3 regions of the Providencia manganoxydans genome follow, and region 3 is predicted to be linked to each of the others. Evidence: predicted binding sites of a transcription regulator. Region 3 holds the regulator's gene; each other region holds the start of a gene.
What was found. Region 3 encodes LexA, which represses DNA repair genes until DNA is damaged. Its sites were predicted from a motif close to TNCTGTATGTACATACAGNA; they were not measured.

Region 1: a site for LexA is predicted at 2,464-2,483, ahead of mutH (DNA mismatch repair endonuclease MutH). Genes of this name have one in related genera too.
Region 2: a site for LexA is predicted at 2,740-2,759, ahead of sulA (SOS-induced cell division inhibitor SulA). Genes of this name have one in related genera too.

What each region holds. Positions count from the first base shown of each region.
Region 1 covers NZ_CP067099.1:1,431,374-1,439,150, reverse strand. The annotation lists gene leuD (3-isopropylmalate dehydratase small subunit) at 1-153, shown strand, start outside; gene sgrR (HTH-type transcriptional regulator SgrR) at 473-2,152, shown strand; gene mutH (DNA mismatch repair endonuclease MutH) at 2,703-3,386, shown strand; gene JI723_RS06215 (hypothetical protein) at 3,373-3,690, opposite strand; gene JI723_RS06210 (helix-hairpin-helix domain-containing protein) at 3,860-4,105, opposite strand; gene JI723_RS06205 (alpha/beta fold hydrolase) at 4,508-5,374, shown strand; gene JI723_RS06200 (sphingomyelin phosphodiesterase) at 5,412-6,320, opposite strand; gene JI723_RS06195 (acetoin reductase) at 7,218-7,777, opposite strand, start outside.
Region 2 covers NZ_CP067099.1:3,006,134-3,013,910, reverse strand. The annotation lists gene matP (macrodomain Ter protein MatP) at 10-468, shown strand; gene ompA (porin OmpA) at 771-1,844, opposite strand; gene sulA (SOS-induced cell division inhibitor SulA) at 2,200-2,721, opposite strand; gene JI723_RS13560 (TfoX/Sxy family DNA transformation protein) at 2,952-3,554, shown strand; gene yccS (YccS family putative transporter) at 3,639-5,816, opposite strand; gene helD (DNA helicase IV) at 5,939-7,777, shown strand, end outside.
Region 3 covers NZ_CP067099.1:543,564-551,340, forward strand. The annotation lists partial or broken gene JI723_RS02340 (IS3 family transposase) at 1-920, shown strand, start outside; gene plsB (glycerol-3-phosphate 1-O-acyltransferase PlsB) at 1,001-3,481, opposite strand; gene JI723_RS02350 (diacylglycerol kinase) at 3,607-3,981, shown strand; gene lexA (transcriptional repressor LexA) at 4,098-4,715, shown strand; gene zur (zinc uptake transcriptional repressor Zur) at 4,966-5,487, opposite strand; gene JI723_RS02365 (FidL-like protein) at 6,146-6,625, opposite strand; gene JI723_RS02370 (hypothetical protein) at 6,626-6,898, opposite strand; gene JI723_RS02375 (winged helix-turn-helix domain-containing protein) at 7,231-7,569, opposite strand.

The sequences.
Region 1 (7,777 bases), 890 kb from region 3:
ACCGTGAAAGCTGGCGATAAAACTTATCATTTTGAGATTGATAGTTTCCGCCGCCATTGCATGATGAATGGCCTTGATAGTATTGGTTTGACATTGCAACATGCAGAGCAAATTAGCCAATATGAACAAAAACTCCCTTCGTTTATGCGTTAACGATTAAGTTTCAACTACCAAACGCCTGCAATGATTGCAGGCGTTTTTGTTTTTAAATAGTGAACAAGCTTTTCATTACATGCTAATCTAATCTCAAGCCATCCCTATTGTTTTTGTATTATTAGAAAAGAAAGTGCCATGGTAAAAAACAATAAAAAAGCCGATAACCTAAGCTGTCGGCTGGTAAATTACCATTACTCAATAATTCGGGGAGTCGGCCTGCTAACTAGCAGACCTAACGAGCTACTTACTAGTACCTATTATCAATGGGATATTAGGAAATAAAAATTGATGAAATCATTGCCGGAGTTCCCCTTTTATGTCTAATTCTCGCCTGCAAACGCAATTTGTTCGCCTCTGGCAGCACTTTCAAGGGCAAGATAGTGAAACCACACTGCAACATATTGCTGACACCCTGTTTTGCTCTCGTCGTCACGTTCGTACTTTACTCAATAATATGCAATCTCATGGCTGGTTAAGTTGGCAAGCTGAGGCTGGTCGAGGTAAACGATCTACCCTACTTTTTCACGTTAATGGATTAGAATTACAACAAGCTCAGGCTGAACGCTTATTAAAAGAAGAAAGTATTGAAAAATTAGTCGCACTAGTCGGTGACAAAGAAACTATTCGCCAAATGGTGCTTTCTGAGCTGGAAAGAAGCTATCGCCAAGGCAAAAACCTATTACGTATCATTTATTATCGTGATTTTCCTAATTTGCTGCCCGGAACACCAATACGCCGCTCTGAAATTCATTTAATGAGCCAAATCTTTAACGGGCTAACCCATATAAATGAGGAAAAAGGGGAAGTCGAAAATGGGATAGCTCATTATTGGCAAGCAATTAGTGATACCGAATGGCGCTTTTATTTAAGACCAGCAATCTATTTTCATCATGGACGAGAAATGTTAGTCGATGACGTTATTAGCTCACTAATGCGCTTAAGTCATTGTTGGCCACTATTTTCTCATATTAAATCTGTTACATCCCCACTGCCTTACGTGATTGATATTCAGTTAAGTTCACCAGATAAGCAGCTCCCATTATTATTAGGTAGCCCTCATGCGGCTATCATACCTAAAGAATGGGAAAGCCTTGAAAATTTTAATAAATTGCCTATTGGTACAGGACCTTATCTCGTCGAAAAAAACTTACCTCAAAAACTTACCATTACCGCATTTGAGCGATACTTTGGCTATCGTGCACTACTCGATGAAGTGACTATTTGGGTCGTACCAGAGCTTTCTGAACAAATGGTTTGTACCACATTAAAAATGGACAGTGACAATACACCTAATGATTCACTAGAAAGCAGAATGGAGGAAGGTTGTTACTTTTTGTTGATGGATCAACGCTCTTCGCTTTCTCAACGCAGTGATATCCGTAAATGGCTGTGCAGTTATTTGACGCCAATAAATTTATTAGCTCATTGTGAATCCTTTTATCAACGGCACTGGGCGCCTGCCTATGGCTTATTGCTTCATTGGCATCACAGTAAGATGCTAACACCGCTACCAAAACCAGCCGATCTTACTCAGCTCACCGTCACCTTTTACCAACAGCACCATGAGTTTTATGCGATTAGCCAGATCATGAAACGCGTTTTAAAATCACAAGGCATTGAATTAAAAATACAAATTGTTGATTATCAAGCGTGGTTTAATGGTGATGTCGAAAGTGATATTTGGTTAGCCACTGCTAACTTTTTTAAACCTCTGGAATTTTCTATTTTTGCTACTTTGTACGAAATTCCACTCTTACGTCAATGCTTAGGTAACTCGTTAAACGAAGAGCTCGTTAAATGGCGAAATCAACAATTAAATGTTGAGTCTTGGTGTGAAAGTCTTGTTGATTCACAGATATTCCATCCTATTTTCCACCATTGGTTAGAGTTACAAGGGCAAAAAACCATGCGTGGAGCAAGGATGAATACTTTCGGTTGGTTCGATTTTAAATCTGCATGGTTTAAACCCACTGAGGATAATACACAGAAATCATAGAAGTTATAAACATTGTAAGTGAATAATAAGGATGTTATTCACTTTTTCTGTGGATATCTATGTTAACAACACGATAGTAATCAGGGTATATCCTTTAAAGGGATTAATTAAGCAAACTAACCATTTTTATTAAACTCTAATAAATCATAAGGATAACGCGATTTAAGGCAAGTTATTCACTGTTTATCTTTTCATCATCCTTGTTTAGGAGTTCAAGTGAGCAAAGATCAAACAATGTATGATTTATCCACAAGTAATGTACTTAACTTACTCATTTTATGTGACGAAGCTCAACAAAATGACGAAGTCAAGGCTGTAAATACACACAGTAATTAAATTTTTTCACAGTTATCCAATAAACCTGTGGATAACTCAGTGCATGACCCTGTGATTAGCATGGGATGAACGTGAATAACCTATTTTTTTTAGTTTTATTTTTTTTATTAAAGGCAATTATTATCTTATATATCAATATATTAATAATCTCTTATAAAAAGTGATATACTGAATATACCTTGTGGATTTTTTTTGGCTATTATTTCATCGCATTATGCAATTTACACCACCTTTACCCCCTGAAAATGAATCTGTGCTAATGGCTAGAGCACAAGCTCTCGCAGGCTATACACTTGGCGAGCTAGCAAGCTATGCAGGTTTACCAATCCCTCCAGATCTAAAACGTGATAAAGGCTGGGTTGGTATGCTGCTTGAGTACTTCTTAGGTGCCACCGCAGGGAGTAAGCCAGAACAAGACTTTGCAAATATTGGTGTTGAACTAAAAACTATTCCTATAGATCGCCATGGCGTACCTCTTGAAACAACCTTTGTTTCTGTTGCTCCTCTCACTGGCAATAGCGGGTTAACATGGGAAAATAGTCATGTCTATCGTAAGCTTTCACGTGTGCTCTGGTTTCCTATCGAAGGTGAACGGCAAATACCACTTGCCGAGCGACGTGTGGCAAGCCCATTATTGTGGAGCCCATCTCCTTTGGAAGAAAAATTATTACGTCAAGATTGGGAAGAGCTGATGGATTTGATTGTATTAGGAAAAGTCGAAACGATTACTGCTCGGCATGGACAGGTTTTACAAATACGCCCCAAGGCGGCAAATAGCAAAGCCCTAACAGAAGGGATTGGTGAATCGGGCCAAACGATCATGACCCTTCCCAGAGGTTTTTACCTTAAAAAAGATTTTACAGCTCCGCTTCTGGCAAGGCATTTTAAAATTGATTGATAGAACTGATCATCAATCCTGCAATGTTTCCTTGCTCACAGTGCTGGATCGTAACAAGACTCCCTGTTGAGAATGCCATTTCAATGATACCAAACATTTTCTTGTTATAATCCCCTCCCCTTAACCCTAAAACTGGAATTCTTTTCGTTACCGTAGGCCCATCAAATAACGTGATTAAATATTCTGACTGTTGAGTGATTTTTCGTTCAGCAAATGTAATAGCAGCAATTTTCTTTGGCATTCCTTTATAACTTTCACATTGATCAGGAAAATAATTTACCTCTTCTGTGCTGGCTACTGCCATGATAACCATACATAAAATAAACTTTACCATTTTATTAAACATAGTTATAAAAATATAAGTAATTTGATTTCGCTAATCGTAAATCAAATTACTTAGTCTTTCATGTAAAAACAGCGGCTAAGTATTAATTAAAAATAACAGAGATAATCTTTTAATTATGTCTTTAGATCTATTTCTCTTTCAGTGAATGCCGTGCCGCCTCTATAGCTCCTTCAACAGCTTTTTTTGCTTGAGGACTATTCTTCCAACAGCTTGATCCGGTTAAAGCAGCTCCAGAAATTAAAATTTCGTCATAAGATGCTTCACTTAACTGCAATAATGATGAAAACCCCATTTGCTCAAGACGACTAATCACGGTAGGACCAACCCCTTTTACCGCTAGTAAACATTGTTTTTCTGCATCAGAGAATCCCATAATAACGCCTATTAGAAATAATAAATGAGACAGTAATATACCCTAAATAATTAGAATTTCAGCTATATGATAAGGCCAGAGATATAAAAAGTGATGTAACGTGTATGAGTTAACACGGTCAAAAAACATTGCTATTTGCTATAATTAGCTTTGCATTCAACATACTTCTTCTTTTACTATATACGCTTAACACACTTTGATAGTAACTATGCTCAAAGAAATATATTGTAAATAGTGTGCGTATTCATAATTTTATACCCTAGCTCATTCGAGTCGCTAGCAATATAGAAAACGAAATGGCACCGCCAGAAGTGCTCAACTCGAAGTGTGACGCGTTTATATCAATACAATCCCCTAAAACATAGCATATTTGTTTTTTGGAACGACAGCTAGGATCCAGTAATGCAAACTAATCGGTTCGTTAACTCTCGACAATATTCAATTCAACTACCTGACAATCGTCATTTAAGTTGGTATGAATCAGGCCCTGTATCCGGCTACCCTGTGGTTTTTTGTACAGGGGCTGGCATGAGCGGAATTTTAGGTTTTGGGATCGAATTACTGGATAAGTTGAACATTAGGTTAATTGTCCCTGAGCGTGCAGGCCTAGGCCGCTCTTCTATAGATCCACAGAAATCGTTAGCAAGTTTTGCTGTCGATGTTAATGCGTTACTCAATTCACAACAGATTGAACAATATTCTGTGGTTGGTTTTTCCCAAGGAGCTGTATTTGCTATGGCTTTAGCTTTTTATGGACATCCGAGCTCGCTATCCATTGTCGCTGGGCAAGATCAATTTGACTATCCTGCAACAAGAGCCATATTGCGTTCTGATATTATCAATATGCAAGAACAGGCCAGAAATACCCCAGAAGCGCTTGCAGATTGGTTACAAAAGAATGTGAGTGCACCATGGCTGCTGGCCTTTATACTCCACTATAGCGCAGAAATCGATCAAGAATTTTATAATGAGCCTACCTTCTTGCAAGCCTATACCGACTGTATGAATCAAGCTTTTCATCAAGGTAATTTAGGATACGTACAAGATCTATTAATTTCATTTCAAGAGTGGAAATTTCAGCCCGAAGATATCCATTGTCCAGTATTATTATGGTATGGGGAAAAAGATGAAAGTACCGTCCATTCACCTGATTTCGGTAAAATACTTTCAACACGTTTCTCTAATTGCCAACATTTTATTTTAGAAAATGAAGGTGGTTCATTACTATGGACGCAGGCCGAACGTATTTTAACTCATTTAAACGTCTGATCGTATGAACCACTCTGCACCATTGCCATGGCTGAAATTAATATAATTCAATTTCAGCCACAACAGGATAATGGTCAGAATAATCAAAAAATAGCTTATTATTATAATCATAGCCTTGCTTTGTTTTTATAACACGCGTCTGTTCATTAATTGAAACTACATTTTTTGCAAAAATATAATCTAAATGCCAACGATGCCGTTCATCTGGTGAAGCTTCTCGAATGATATTATTCGTTGCGAAATCCCAAGATGGCTGTGGATTAAAGTTTTCAGGCTCTCTCCAACCAATAATTTTTAATGCTTGCTTATATTCATCAGAACCATAATCGATATTTAAATCTCCGCCTAAAATAATAGCTTGGTGGTCATCGCTCGTTGATTGTTCTGCCCAGTTCACCAATTGAGCTAACTGTGACTTACGATGTGAAGATGGATGACTCATAATACAGAAGCTATCATCGGATTGCATATGTGTACCAAATACATTTACCACTTTACTATTAATATCGATAACCGCTCTAACTCCTCCTCTGGCACTAAAGCGATCAGCTCCACATCCTGCATCTTCAAATAGCTGATATTCACGGTAGATAATAGGATGGCGAGACACAATAGTAATACCTGAGTTGACTTGCTGAATAACATCCCATCCTCCTTTTTTAGCATTCCAGCAATGATTAGAATCACAATAAGATAATATCGATTCATTATATTGTGCTGCAACAGGTGTGTGATAGAAGAAACCCAATTCACGCATGCCAGATAGCAATTTTTTTTCAGAGTCATAGTTAAAAACCTCTTGAAAAATAACAATATCTATATCTTCAAAGATATTATCTTTTATCATTGCATTAATACGCTTGTCTTGTGTTAGAGCGCTAATACTAAAGAAGGGAATATGCAGTAAATAAGTATTTAACGTCATTACTTTAATGGTATTCGACATAAACTTTCCTTATTAAATGGTTTATTTGAAAAATATCAATTTATTTATTATATAAATGAAAATATCGCGAAATTAAAGCTATTGATTATTCTACTCAAGCCTTAATTAGGCTAAACCATATATGCATCATTGAATATATTATTTATTAATGTATTAGCAAAAGAATTTTAACAGAGTTAAGTTTAGGTTGGATTATTTATAATTAATATTTATTTAAAATAGTTTGCAATGTGGCTAATCCATTAATCAATAACTATAAAACAAAACTATTATGTAGAAAGTTAATATTAAACATTTTAATACAATTTAAAATCTATATTTATTTAATCTCTCATCCATTCTTATATATCAATAATTAGTCACATGCATAAATAGGTGACGAATATGAACAGTTCCTATTAATAAGGCTACAACTTAAATCTGACGAGGCGATAAGTCAGCGAATCGCTAGGAGCATACATAAGTATGTGACTAGTGTGAGCGAACGCCATCAGCAAAGATACAGCTCGAAAGTTTGACGAGCGGTGCTCTATATAATTCGAGCTGTAACGAGGCGACAAGTCAGCGAATTGCTAGTCACACATATAAATAGTAACTCGCGTAAGTGAATGCAATCAACAAAGTTACAACTCGGAGCTTGACGAGCGATGCGCTAAATAATTCGAGCTGTAACGAGGCGACAAGTCAGCGAATCGCTAGGCGCATACATGAGTATGTGACTAGTGTGAGCGAACGCCATCAGCAAAGCTACTGCTCGAAAGTTTGACGAGCGGTGCTCTATATAATTCGAGCTGTAACGAGGCGACAAGTCAGCGAATCGCTAGGCGCATACATGAGTATGTGACTAGTGTGAGCGAACGCCATCAGCAAAGCTACAGCTCGAAAGTTTGACGAGCATTAGCGATAGACGATACCGCCATCAGTTAATATAGACTGACCGGTAATGTAATCAGAATCATCACTCGCTAAAAAGGCGACTAGGCCTGCTACATCTTCTGGGGTTTGTGCTCGGCCTAATGCTATTCCTTCTACATATTTTTTATAGGTTTCACCTTTTGGAGCTCCTGTAATTTCAGCGAAGCGTTCATCAATTTCTACCCACATGTCTGTTCCTACTATACCTGGACAGTATGAGTTAACGGTGATACCTGAACTTGCATATTCTTTTGCCGCGGCTTGAGTTAGTGCGCGTACAGCAAATTTCGTTGCTGAGTAAACCCCTAGCATGGCAAAACCATCATGCCCTGCAATGGAGGAGGCGTTAATAATTTTACCTTTATGTTTACGTTGCTGGAATTTTTCACTAGCGGCTTGAATACCCCACATCACACCATCAACGTTAATTTTGAAGATAAGATCCATATCTTCTTGACGAACATCTGCGATCGGTTTTACTTGTGCGATCCCCGCATTATTAATCATGACATCAAAGCCACCTAACTCGGCCTCTGCATGTG
Region 2 (7,777 bases), 1.9 Mb from region 3:
GGAAAATATATGAAATATCAGCAGCTTGAAAATCTGGAATGTGGCTGGAAATGGGAATATCTGGTCAAAAAATCTAGAAATGGTGAAACAATCACCCGCTATATCGAAAGAAGTGCGGAAGAAGAAGCCATCAGTTCACTACTGAAAATGGAAAACCAGCCCACGGATGTTCTAAAGTGGATTTCATTGCATATGGATCCGCAATTAGATAATCGGATGAAACAAAGCATTCGAGCTAGACGGAAACGCCACTTTAACGCAGAGCAACAACATACTAGAAAGAAATCAATCGATCTCAATTTTTCAGTATGGCAGCGTTTATCTAACCTTGCCGTAAAACGTAATAAAACACTATCTGAGACGATCATCCAGTTGATCGAAGATGCTGAACATAAAGATAAGTACGAAAGCCAGATGAGTTCGTTAAAACAAGACCTTCAAGCGATATTAGGGAATAGTAAACAATAATTATTCAGATCATGATGGTGTGTTGCAACGATCGTCAATGATCAGTGTGGCTTTTTATTCTATTATTGCTTCCTCCACTTTCTAATGAAGGGGTAGTATCTATACCTACCATACTTCAATTGTCGAATTTTTCGTATAGCCACTACGTGAAATTGCCTCCGCCATATAGTTTTCAATATAACGAGTGATTGATTGGATTTTTGTCTAGACGAACTGGTATATATTGAATCGTAGGGATAAAAAAAACCCCATCGAAATGGGGTTTCTGATATTCAGTCTGAAATTCAAACTAGGGCTAAGAATTAAGCACCTGGTTGAGTTACAACTTCAGTTGTACCTTGAATTTCGATTTCAACGCGACGGTCTGGAGCCAGACACTCGATCAGAGCTGCACGGCCTTTAACGTCGTCACATTTGTTACCAGTTACTGGATCTTCTTTACCACGACCTTCAGCAGCGATTGCACTTGCTGGAACGCCTTTAGATACCAGGTAATCAACTACTGACTGAGCACGTTTTTGTGACAGTGGCAGGTTGTAGTTTTGTGAACCGATACGGTCTGTGAAACCAACTACCAGTACGCGACCTTGAGTTGGGTCGATGCTGCTCAGTTCGTTATACAGTTCGTTCAGCGCTTGCTGACCTTCTGGTTTCAGAGTTGCTTTGTTGAAGTTGAACAGAACGTCTGAACGCAGAGTGAAACGCTTGTTCTCAACAACTGGAGCTGGCTCAACAACTGGAGCTGGCTCAACAACTGGAGCTGCTTCTTGGTTGAAACGGTATGCTAGACCAACGCTCAGCATGCCATTGTCAGGACGTACGCCTAGGTTGTCTTTATCACCGATGTTGCTAACCCATTGGTAATCTAAACGAGTTGCCCAGTTTGGAGTGATTGCATATTCAACACCCAGTGCGTATACAGGAGAAACGCCAGTGTCGTTTTCTTTGTATTTATCAAAGCCTTCTTGGTTAGCTTTAACGTCTGTACGCCAAACCATACCACCTAAACGAGTGTAAACGTCTAAGTCATCCATTACTGGATAGCTCAGTTTGGTAGTCAGAGACACACCCATAGATTTCAGGTCGCCGCTGTTACCAGCACCTTTGTATTTCATTTTACCAAACCAGTCATAACCAAGCTCAAAGCCCATGTACTGGTTGTATTGGTAACCTGCGTATGCACCAGCACCGAAAGTATCACGATCAGTGCTGTTACCTACAGAGTCAGTACGGTCAACTGGTGTGAATTTGGTATCTTCATAGTGAGACCAACCCAGTTTAGCACCTGTATACCAAGTGTTGTCTTTTGGAGCTGCCTGCGCAACAGTTGCGAAAGCTGCTACTGCCACTGCTACTGCGATAGCTGTCTTTTTCATTTTCTACGCCTCGTTATCATCCAATATAGGCATGGCTTCAATGAGCCTTATTATTCGCCATTGGTTTAAAATACTTGCTAGGTTTCGCTGACATTATCTACAAAAATTTATAAAAAGTAAAAAATAATGCCATAACCTTAACAAGCTAAAGTCTACAACGAACTTAAAAAGATACAAGTAGAGGCAGCAAAAATCGTTATAAAAAAACTTTTTTTAGTGGATAAATCAGAGAGATAACCGTAATCACATTCTGAGTTGATTATAATCTATCCCTTTGATCTCAATTATTTTTTCGGCGATTTCCTAGACTGATTTATCCAAATGTCAAATTTACTAAGAATATTCTTAATCTTGGCTAGTGATAATAGTTAGAGTGAATTTTTAGGTTATTTTGCTGTCCAGAATGGATACCCGCGATATTATGTGTTTTTTGTGGGCGCATAATAAAACCAATAGAATGACCTTCTTGCGCTGCATTTTGTAATCGACAAAAATCCTGCTCACTTAATTCTGGAAGCCAACCTAACACTACACTGTAATTACCACTTCTCAGTGCTTTTTCCATTGCCTCAATAGTTGTGATTGAAGCCATATTATTTAACTGCATGATTTTATTAGTAGGCAAACCAGATTGCTCTAGCCAATGACGGCTCAGCTTTTTATTCGGGCTTAACCAAAGCAACCAACGTGACTGTATACCGAACTGGCGCAACATAGGCAGTAAAATACAATCCATAATAGGATGTTTTTCATCATAGATGAGTTCACTCACCATACCTTGCTGTAGCGCATTACCCGTTTGGGTTATTGAAGACATTGTTTGAGCATAGTGGTTTACAGAATGTTCAGTTATTTTATTCCAAGAATAGATAGCCATAATTCACCTCGCCAACAAAACTGTATGTATGTACAGTAACTGTATATTTATCCAATATCAAGCCTATTTTTTCAAAGCGCTTCGCAAGTTTGTTGTTTTTATCTGCAATATTCTTGGAGTTTTTGGTGGATTCTCTCAAAATATCTATTTGCTAATTGTCTGTTAAATTTAGATATTTATAGTTACAACAAGGATCAAGATGGATGAATACTCATAAGGAGTTTGGGTGTATGTCTTTAATGGAAAAAAATGATTATTGGTTAGATCAACTATTAAAACGTTTTGGGGAAATTAAACGGAAGAATCATTTTGGCGGTGATTGTCTCATTATTGATAACGCAATTATTGGTCTTATATTAGAAGGATGGTTTTATTTAAGGGGATGTTTGTTCGCGAGAAGTTACTTTGAATCTATTAACTTAGAACGCTTGATTTTCAGTAAAAAGGGTATCCCACTTGAGTTACGTTACTATCGTGTTTCAGAGCAAATTTGGCACAACGAAGAACTGTTAATGCACTGCATTGACTTAGCTTATCGTTCCGCGCTTGAGGAGAAGAAGATAAAGCTATCAATGGTAACAAGGATCAAAGATCTTCCTAATATGAATATGTCGGTTGAAAGAGCGCTCGGTAAGATAGGTATCCATAAAGCGGAGGATTTACGTGAAATAGGGGCTAAGGCTTGTTTTCTAAAATTAAAACAATTTGGGCGTTTTCCTCCAAGTATTAAATTATTAATTGGATTGGCTGGGGCGATAGAAGGTTACCATAGTGCTGTTTTACCAACACCAATTAAACAAGAGCTAATTAACTGGTACAACAGCGTAGGGTGATTTTAATCGGTATTGAAAGAGTGGGGGCCAAGATCATCATATAAGGCAATTTTGGCTCCCGCTCATCAGTTTTATTTCTATGCGTTATGCCGTATTGGTTTCACTTGAAGAACTAAGAGGCGCATTAATCTGTTTAATCATGGATTTAATTTCAGGGATGAGTTCAAGCAATAATCTTGTTTGCTCCATAATTAATCCAGTTTTTTCATCGTCACTCGCAGTAATATTGTCAATTCGGTGAGTAATGCTTTCACGTAAGCATTCCGACTTTTCTTCTGAATGGGCATCTAATGTGGCGATTTGCAGTGATGTTTCAACATAACAGATTGCATCACTTAAAATAGCAAGATTTTCTTCATTGTGTATTTGTTCTCGGTGAGCACCAAATGCGGAAATATAACTCAGCAAAGTATGATTAAGGCATAGAAGCCTAAAAGCTTGTTCCTGAGTTACTTTGTAGGATTTAGGGTCGGTTGCCATGTTAGAAACGACAGAGGCAAACTCTGCATCATTGTTATGTGCATCACGGCGTGCTACTCGGTATTCAAGGCTATTATCTTTACCTTGATAGTATTGTTGTAAGATGGCATCTAAGTAGCGACAGTTGCTATCCATGGTTTTTTGTACCACTTGTGGTAATTGGCGAAATTTCCAATCAGGCCAAATAAAGCTCACCGCCAAAAATGCGATAAAGCAACCTATTAAAGTATCGATAATGCGAGGAAGTGCGACTTCAAACCCTTCACCTAATAAATTAAAGCAAAAGAGGACTAGTAAGGTAATAAACAGTGTGGCTTGTGCATACTGACTACTGCGGAAAACAAAGAACAGTAATCCTGAGATCACGATTAGTGTCAGTTGCCCTTCCATTGAAGGGATAAAGTTTAACAGCGGTAGCCCAACGAGGATCCCAATAATGGTTCCTATAATACGTAAAGCTAGGCGTCGTTTGGTGGCGTTATAATTGGGTTGACAAACGAATAGGCTAGTTAAGAGGATCCAGTAACCTCTTTCCAAGTCAAACAATTGAATAATGCCATAACCTGTACATAGCAGTAGTGACATCCTGACTGCGTGGCGAAATAGTGCCGATTTAGGGGTTAAATGATGTTTAAAACGCGCCACAATATCACTGAAGCCAGATAGTGATTCATCTGATAGTTGTTCAAGCTGTTTTGTATTTTGTTGTCGTGAACTTTGTTCAAGACTAAGCCCTCTCAACTGTACATCAATTCCTTTTAAATTCTTGAGTAGGTTATAAAGGGCTTTTACCTCATGAAAATCAGGTGATTGTTGTTTTAAGAGCTGAAGTGAGTTTTCAAGATAGCTGAAAGTACCTTCGAAGCGCGGGTTATGTTGATAAGGTTTACGCCACAATACTGATTGTGCGACTTGTTGGCAGGCCCTTGCTTGCATGGTCAGTAAGCGCTGAAAACGAAATAGAATATCACTATGGCGCAATGTGCGACTCAATTGCTGATATTGAATATGGGATGAGCTGGCTCGCTCGTGAATATCTTGTGCAACAAAGTAATATTGTAATGTAGTACGTGTCCCTTTTTGTCCTCTATCGCCTTTTAATCGACTGAGAAGCGCTATTTTAGCTTGATTCATGGTGTTGACTAACGCGCTATTAACAATAGCTAAATCATAGATAGATTGTTGATAACCATCTTCTAAGTCTGGGTCAAATAAATTTGCTTTGGCATCTAGGTAGGCTGCGAGCTGTTGATAGCATTGAGTAATTGCATCTTGTAACGGGCGAACAGGAAAGAGAATATGACCAATTAAAGTCAATAAATTGTACCAAACTGCACCCGTTAGCAGTAAAACAGGTTGTTGATACCAAGTATCAAAAATGGGAACACCCAACATGGTATAAATAGCAATCAATAAAGCACCAAAGGCAATGGTCGCATAGCGTTGCCCCAATGCACCTAGCAATATAAAGCCGCAAGTTGAAAGTGCTAACCCAAAAAAGAACAAAATTGGGTGAGGAAAAAGTAGCTCAATTGAAACGGATGCGATAAAAAAGCATAACAGGGTAATGACAAGGTTTTTTAAACGGCCAGTTAGTCTATCATCTAAGTCAGTGAGTGCCGCGGCAACCATACCTAACGTGAGTGGTATCGTGACTTTAGGATCTTGACCTAATAACCAAGGGAACAGTGTCGTCCCTGTCAGGGCAATCAATATTCGGATATAATATAAAGCATGGCTGTTATATAAAACACGACGATAACTGGTAAGCAGCGTTAACACAAAGTACCTCAGAGGCAAACATTCCCTAGTCTATATAGGATAGCCTGTTTGCAAGTAATAAAAAACCGTCTGAAATCAAGCAGCCATCATTTTCATTATTGGATAATTCAGGTGCAAGGTGTATGGAACTGAAATCAACACAGATTGGGCAGCGCCTGGCTCAGCATCCCTATAATCGGGTACGCTTATTAAATGCAGGCATTGAGGTAAGTGGTGAAAAACATCAGTATCTCATCCCTTTTAACCAATTAATTGATATTCGCTGCAAAAGAGGGATTGTTTGGGGAGAGTTGGAATTTGAATTGGCGGACGAGCAAGTTGTCCGCTTACATGGAACGGAGTGGAAGCAAACACAGCGTTTTTATCATTATTTAAATGATAAATGGCAGCTATGGAGCCATGAAATGAGCGAAATTAGTGCTCAAGTGCTTGCAACGCTCGCAAACTCTATTCAACAACAAATACAACAAGATAAATGGTTCAGTCTACGTGAATTAGCATCATTTCGTCACAATATCACCCAACAGTTTTCATCCCTTCCTTTACCGTTGGCTCGCGTAAGCCAATTTGAAAACTGCTCTGCCGCTTATCAGTATTGCTTACAATGGCTGAATAACGGTGAAAGTTGTCGCCAACGGACTAATCAACAGTGGTGCGATTCAATACTGTCACGCTACAGTGAATTTTTCGAACATGTTGAAACATCGCCACTTAACGCTAGCCAAGCACTCTCCGTTATTAACGGTGAAGATAATGTTTTAGTTCTCGCAGGCGCAGGAAGTGGGAAGACGTCAGTACTTGTTGCAAGGGCTGGATGGCTGCTTTTAAGAGGGCTAGCAAAAGCAGATCAAATATTATTACTTGCATTTGGTCGTAAAGCCGCACAAGAAATGAACGAACGTATTCAACAACGTTTACATCAAGATGATATAGAAGCAAAAACCTTCCATGCACTAGCCTTACATATTATTCGTGAAGGTAGCAATAAATCGCCGGTGATCAGTGAACTAGAAACGGATACACAAAAACGAGGGGAGCTATTGCTTAACGAGTGGCGTGAGCAGTGCGCGAGTAAAAAAGCACAAGCAAAAGGCTGGCGTGAATGGTTGACCGAAGAGCTACAATGGGATGTGCCAGAAGGTGAATTTTGGCATGATGAAAAAATCAGTAAAAAAGTTGTTAGCCGCTTAGAACGTTGGTTAGGCTTAATGCGTATGCATGGCGGTAGCCAAAAAGAGATGATCGAATCCGCTGATGAGCAGTATAAAGATCGCTTTCAAAAGCGTATACGATTGATGTCTCCATTATTAAAAGCATGGAAAAACGCCTTAAAAGTTGAAGGTGCCATTGATTTTTCAGGATTAATTCATCAAGCAATTAATTTACTTGAAAAAGGTCGCTTTATTAGTCCATGGAAACATATTTTAGTCGATGAATTTCAAGATATTTCGCCATTAAGAGCTAAATTATTACAAGCGTTGCGTCAGCAAAATAAACAAACCGCACTATTTGCCGTCGGCGACGATTGGCAAGCCATCTATCGTTTCAGTGGCGCTGAGCTGGATCTCACGACATCTTTTGAACACAATTTTGGCGAAGGGGCTCAATGTGCTTTAGATACCACCTATCGTTTTAATGAAAGGATAGGGGAAATTGCCAATAGCTTTATTTTGCAGAATCCTACTCAGCTAGATAAACCTTTAAATAGCTTAGTAAAAGGGAACAAAAAATCAGTTATTTTATTATATGAAAACGCACTAGAACGCTTATTAGATAAAATGAGTGGCTACGTCACGGATGATGAAACTATCTTATGTTTGGCTCGTTATCATTACTTACGACCTGACATTTTAAATAAAGCAAAAACACGTTGGCCAAAACTCAACATTGAATTTATGACAATTCATGCATCTAAAGGTAAGCAAGCTGACCATGTGATCATTTGTGGGCTCAATCAAGGT
Region 3 (7,777 bases):
CAAAGCTGATTTTTTTGAGGCGGTTGTCAAAGTGATGGATAGGGATTTTGGAGCTCGCCTCTCAAAAAAGCGCAAAGCCGAGTTATTAAGGAAAAAACGGTTGAAAAACTCACCGTAACCAAAGCTTGTCGTTTTATGAAAATCACTCGGCAAGCCTATTACAAACGTCAAGATACGTCTGATAAGCGGAAAAAATTAGATGCAATTATTGTTTGTGCTGTGAAATCTGAGCGAACAGTTCACCCTAGGCTTGGGGTGAGAAAATTACACTTTCTTTTGAAACAAAAACAATTAATTATTGGTCGTGACCGATTATTTTCTTTGTTGAGAGAACATCGCTTATTAGTGCCTAATAAGCGGTCATATCATCGAACAACATTGAGTCATCATCGATTTCATCGACATCCAAATTTAATTAAATCAGGGTTTATCCCTTCACAACCGGAGCAACTGTGGGTTGCTGATATTACGTATTTATCCACACACGAAGGAGATACTTATTTAAGTCTGATCACCGATGCTTATTCGCGAAAAATAGTGGGTTATCATCTTGATGACAATATGAAAACAAAAGCCGTCAAGAAATCATTTGTACAAGCATTAAAAAAACGAAGTTCAACCACGACCTTGATCCATCATTCAGATCGAGGCTTACAATACTGTTCGTCGGAATATCAGGAAATCCATAAAAACATAATATTCAATGTTCTATGACGGATGGCTATGACTGTTATCAAAATGCATTAGCAGAGCGAGTCAATGGGATATTAAAAATGGAATATTTGTTAATAAAGCCGAGAAATTTAGAACAGGCTAGGAGGTTGGTTGAAGAATCAATACAGATTTATAATGAAAGGCGACCTCATTTATCATTAAACTATAAAACGCCCGATGAGGTTCATCGAGCATTTTATACCTGAAAAGTTGTCAACCTATATCAGGACTAGTCAGGGAATATGAATAGTATTATGCCCCGTTTTATTTCTTTATACCCAAATCGCTAGTCTTGTTTTGATTTCTCGCTCTCTTTTTCCGCAGCGCGCTCTTCTGGCTGGCTAACGCTTTCGATAGTTAGACGTATTTCTGGTGACATTAAGCGAGCAATCACTGCGTACAGTTTTTTCGCATTTGCCGTGAAAATATCATTATCATCATTATCGATATAGCCTTCTTCGCGTAATGTTTCTACTAGTGTTGAGAATACGGCTTTATCAAAAAACTCAGGCGCGTTGATGCCATGCAATACAGAAAGACGCTGAGCTAACATACGGCTCTCTTTTTCTAATGTATTACGGCTAATTTCAGGACTCGCATTGAGCAGAGATAATGTGATGGCATAACGCTGCAAGGTTTCGCGAACCCCGGCGGCTAATAGCTGTAATGGGCGGATACGGCGTGGATTTAATACCACAATATCGTCTTCTTTTAGACAGACTAACTTTTGACTGGTTAGTTCATCTATCAAAGTGTCAACCACTTCAGTTAGCGACTCACTGTTATAACGCATAAACAGCTCAGCTTTGAGGAATGGGTAAATTTGCCCAACCTGATAATGGATCTCTTGTCGGCTGATACGTTCATTGTGCAGCAGAATACTGGCAATAAGTGAGGGGAGTACCAGCAAGTGATGGATATTGTTACGGTAGTAAGTCATCAAAACGGCATTTTCTCGAGGGAGAATAATGATATCCCCCATGCTGTCTTTTTCAACTTCGAATTTATCCATTTGTAGTGCGTGCTCTAACAGTTGCTCAGCCGTTTTATTTGGCGTGGTAGCATCTGCGGTATAAGGCGCATTACGCAATAGTTGTAGATAGCATTCAACTTGCTCAATTAATTGTTCACGAGTTAATGAACGTTGACGTGAAGCGAGTAATGCGGTTGAGCAAAGGTTAATTGCATTTGCTGCTGCTGCATTATTGATATTGACCATAATGTTATCAGCCAAACCACTGACAACAGGGTTTAACCAACTTGGACGCTGTGGCTCAATAGGGTCAATGGAATCACGCCAATGAGGCACGTGCTTAGTTAAATATTGGGTGAGCGATATCGGTTGACCAAAGTTCACATAGCCTTGACCTAAGTTACGTAATTTACGTAGGCCACGGATCATTGAGAAAAAGCCTTCTTTTTCTTTTTCTGCGCCACGTAACTCTTTGGCGTAGGTTCCCACTTCCATAACGTGCTCATAGCCAATATAAATTGGCACTATGGTGATAGGACGAGAGTCTCCACGTAGCATGGCTTGCAAGGTCATCGATAATGTCCCTGTTTTAGGTTCAAGCAAACGACCAGTACGGGAGCGACCACCTTCGACAAAATATTCAATCGAGTAACCACGTGCAAACAATTCACTCAGGTATTCGCGAAAAACAGTTGAATAGAGCTTATTTCCTTTAAACGTTCGGCGAATAAAGAACGCACCAAGACGGCGGAAAATTGGCCCAGCAGGCCAGAAATTTAAGTTAATACCCGCTGCAATATGCGGTGGAACCAGCCCTTGATGGTAGAGAACATATGAAAGCAGTAGGTAGTCCATATGGCTACGATGGGAAGGGACATAAACGATTTCATGGCCATCTTGTGCTAATTGGCGTACGCGCTCTGCGTGCTGAACGTTGATCCCTTGATATAAACGGTTCCACGTCCAACCAAGTACTCGATCAGTCAATCGTACAGCTTCATAAGAAAAGTTAGCCGCTATTTCTTCCATCATACTCACAGCATTTTGCTGGGCTTTTTTCAATGGTATTTTTTTGCTGCGAGCTTCGTCTTCAACCGCTTTTTCAATTGCTTTTGAGGTCAATAATTTATTGAATAGCTCTTGGCGTACAGGAAGTTTGGGGCCGACAGCCGCAAGACGTTGGCGTGAGTAATGAATGCGTGCAACACGTGCCAATTTATTCGCGATAATGGTATCTGTACCATGCTCTTGTGCCATTAATCCCATCGAGACAATCGGTGAAAATCGCACAAAGCTGTCTCGCCCAAGCCAGATGACGGCGAAGAATTTTTGAATACCATTGAGCAAACGTAATGGCGGTGCAGGAGTATGCCCTTCACGTTCACGCCCAGGAGCACGACCAAACATGACAGACGCAGGCAATAGCTGAATGTCGAGATTCGGATTACTGCGATGTAAGTCTAGGTAGGCATGAAATATTTTTACCGACTCTTTACGCGGATCTGGGGAGTAGTAGCGAAAGACCCGCGGGCCATCATCAATAAAGACGTAAGCAGGTAATTTAGTCCCGTTGATGTCATTATCGACTAAAGGATCAGGCAAGCCGATAGATAAGCATTGGTGACGTAATGTTAAAAGGTCAGATTTTGAATGGTAAGGCAACACATATAATGTGGGCCGAGTCGTGTCCAGCTCAAGCTCTGAAATTGGGTCCGTTGGAATTAATTTACTCTTTACCAGTAATTTAAGTGGTAAATTCAACGTGTTGTAATATATTTTACGCCATAGTGACATAAATGATTATAGCCTCTTGTTAACAATGCTTTGTAAGCATACCAGAAATCAACGGGTAAATCTGTTACTGACAGTTAACTTTGACCGCAAAAAATGATGAACGTTTGTAAGTTTGAGGAATAAATATGGCAAACCAAACTAAGGGATTCACCCGTGTAATTAAGGCTGCGGGGTATTCTCTTAAGGGATTAAAAGCGGCATGGGTGCATGAAGCGGCATTTCGCCAAGAGGCGGTAGCTGCGATCTTTGCGGTAATTATTGCTTTATATTTGGACGTCAGTTATGTCGATCGGCTATTACTGATTAGTTCTGTTGTGCTGGTAGCTATTGTAGAGTTAGTTAATAGTGCAATTGAAGCGGTTGTCGACCGTGTTGGTAGTGAATACCATGAATTATCGGGACGAGCAAAAGATATCGGTTCGGCGGCGGTATTTATCACAATTGGATTGGCGCTAGTTATCTGGGCTACAGTATTGTGGCAGCGTTATTTTGCTGGTTAGTCTTAAAGTGTCGGTTAGTCTCGATAAATGTGGCACTTCCGTGATTTAAGTGTTTCAAATCTTCATTTACCTGTATATACTCACAGTCTGACTGTATAAACAAACAGGGGAACGAGATGAAAGCACTGACGGCTAGACAACAGCAGGTTTATGATCTGGTGCGCGATCACATTTCTCAGACGGGTATGCCACCTACACGCGCTGAAATAGCAGCAAGCCTTGGTTTTCGTTCGCCTAATGCGGCAGAAGAGCATCTTAAGGCGTTAGCGCGTAAAGGGGTTATTGAGATTGTTTCTGGTGCTTCTCGCGGTATTCGTTTACTGCTTGAAGAAGAGAATGATACTCAAGGGCTTCCTCTGATTGGCCGTGTAGCTGCGGGTGAACCATTATTAGCTCAAGAGCATATAGAGAGCCACTATCAAGTTGATCCAGCACTTTTTAAACCACATGCGGATTTTTTACTGCGTGTGAATGGTATGTCGATGAAAGATATTGGTATTATGGATGGTGATCTGTTAGCTGTTCATAAAACCCAAAATGTCCATAATGGGCAAGTTGTGGTCGCACGAATTGAAGATGAAGTAACGGTAAAGCGTTTTAAACAACAAGGTAATCGTGTCGAATTAATCGCGGAGAACGCTGAGTTTGCACCTATTATTGTCGATCTACGCCAGCAAAACTTCACGATTGAGGGGTTAGCTGTGGGGGTGATCCGTAATGGTGAATGGTGCTAAGATTGCATCGTAAAGATGATTAAAATGTTGCTGGCAGATTGTACCCATTAATGTTTTTGGGGATCTGCCCGCGATATAAGTGTTTATTTTTCAATTTAAAGCGTGATGGGTAGGAAAACGGATGGTTTAATATAGCCTATCAGCCTATCAGCCTATCAGCCTATCAGCCTATCAGCCTATCAGCCTATCAGCCTATCAGCCTATCAGCCTATCAGCCTATCAGCCTATCAGCCTATCAATAGCTCTTTTTTTAAGTTTTTTTCTTTGTTTTTACTGAGGGCTGTTGATGATCATGATCGCAATGTTGATGATCTCGGCAATTCACGATTTCGCTGCAAGCTTGGCATACCCCATGATTTTCTACCACAGTATGACGTAGCTGAAATTGATTTTGTTTGGCTAATTCTAAAATGGCAGCTTCAATTACCCCACAATCACTTTCGGCGACACTGCCGCAATGATCACAGATTAACATTACTGATATATGACTCGGGTTATCAAAATGATGGCAAATAACATAGCTATTAGTGGATTCTATTTTATGAATAAAGCTTTGTTCCATCAAAAACTCTAAAGCACGATAGACAGTAGGGGGTTTAGCTTGTGGTTCTACTTCACGGAGCAGGTCAAGTAAATCGTATGCACTGATGGCTCCGTGTTGTTTAGCTATCAAACGTAAAACAGTTTCTCGCTGCGATGTGAGCCTAACACCTCGAGCTCCACATAACCGCGCAGCCATTGCGAGCAACTTTTCTTCATTCATTTTTTTCATGGTCGAGAGCCCTACTCAAAACTGTTATTGCTGTTGAGGGTAGTCTACCATAATTTAGAAATATCTAGGTAATCCTCGCATTTTTAATGAAAGTTACCAACAAGTTTTAGTTCTGTTGCTTGCCACTCAATAATTTGATTTAGAGATGGTATAACTCAATTTGGGGAAAAGGTGCCTTATTAAGCCAAACTCATTGAGCATCAGGGCATACTCCATTAACAGTGGATGAATCAAATAGTAAGCAACATGAATTCTGTTCGGTCGTTTGTCATAAAGCGATATCAGCCAAATTATATAAAATATGAGCGATAACTATATTCATTTATGTTTGATATTAGGTTGGATATTAATTTTGTATCAATAAGGATTATACAATATATACTCGTCATACTTTAAGTTTCAGCGTTGTTGACTACGTTCACTCACGCCCGTCACATAGTGCTCTATGCTCCTGGCGATTCGTTCACTTGTCGCCTAGCTGCACCTCGAATTATTTAGAGTATAAAAGTTAATATTAACGTTCCCATTTATACTAAGTCAACTTTAGTGACTAATGAAACAGTTATTCCTAGTATATTTAGTAAATGAATTATCCTTGCTATGGTTACACTAAAATAGTGTGCTTATTATTTTTTCATGTTGCTAGTATTTTGATTTTTTACTTTTCTACGTAACAAGTAAAAGATGAGTAAGCTTCATCTGTTAGAATATAAATATCATCATCCATTTTAGTAATGCTAACGTAGTAGTTTATCTTTTCTTCTTCTAACTGAATAAAGTTGGCAAATAACTCTTTTGGCACATTATCTGAGTTTGTTATAGATAGTTGGCTAATATGTATGGAATAATGATGATTTTTATCAATTGATTGAAAGTTAAAGTATATAGCTCTATCTAAGCGATAAAATACATTGTTTTGTTTTATATAGCCATACATCTTTATTCTACCAGTATTATCATTGTCAATGAGAATATTGGTTTTTGATTTTAGTATCAAGCCTTCATCTGTTCCGTTATCTTTTATCCATAAAAGTTCTGAATGACACATATTAATATTATGGCTTTTTTGATGAAGAAAAACTGCCGTAAATAAGGCTGAAAATACAGCAAGCAAAGATAATAAAATATACTTTTTCATTTAAATTCTCTGATCATTGATCGAGACACAGTCATATTGAGTATTTTTTTCTTTACAAATACTGATAGAAAGGTTTTTATCAGCAGGCTGCATATTGTTGGGTTCTGAAAGTAAAATGATGCGTTTCGGCTGATTACAATCAACATTATATTTATCAAGTTTTCTATTGATAAAATCGAGATGATCTTTAGATGAATTTTCAGCTAAATGAATGGGGATCTGAATAATACATTGAGCTCTTTGGTTCACTGCAATGTAGCCATTCATTTGCATACTGGCATCAGAATCTTTTATAAAATGAAAAGTTAACGTTAATGAAACAGTAATAATTGCAATTAAAATGAATAAAACATAATTATTTCTAATGTTTTCTTGTTTTTTTACTGGTTGAGTTAATGCGGTTTCATTCTTATTTTCTTGGGCAACAGTTAAGAATTCATGAATTTCAGCATTTTTGTTTATTATGCTTTGATTATCATGTGTTTTATTAGGATCAATACTGTTCTCATCGTGATGAACAATATTGGTTGATTTGGGTTTGTCACCATAATGTATAAATTCCTCTTCTGGTAAGCTAGATACACTATTTTCTTGGGTGATTATTTCTACTGTTTTACAGTCAAAGCGAAAACCTCTTTTAGGTACTGTAACAATAGATTTTGGATCAATACCAATAAGTTCAAATTTTTTCTTATTTCACTAACATAGGTGTTTAAGTTATTGTTTGAGCCTACTAATCCATGTTTTTCCCAAACATTGGTAAGTAAATCATCTCTGGTCGCTATTTGGGACTCTTGATTTAGAATAATTATTTCATTCAATAAGCGGGATGCAGGCTTTGAAAGCTCAATAAATTGATCTGTCTCATTATTTAAAAAAATGAGACACTTTTCAGTCTCAAAAATAAATTTATTATTAATGAGATAGTTTTTGATCTTTGTCATAAATGTAGCTTGCTCTCTCTAATTTTAACTCTAGAAAAATTTGATTTTTATAATAAAAGGAAAAAAACGTTTTAATGGAAAAATTGTTAATTTATATGTTTTTTTATAAATATTTGTAATGCATATAGTTTAAATAGGGATGCAATTAACTTTAAGTATTGAGCTATGAGCTTTTTTGAATCCTGAGTTCAAATATATTGATCTGAGA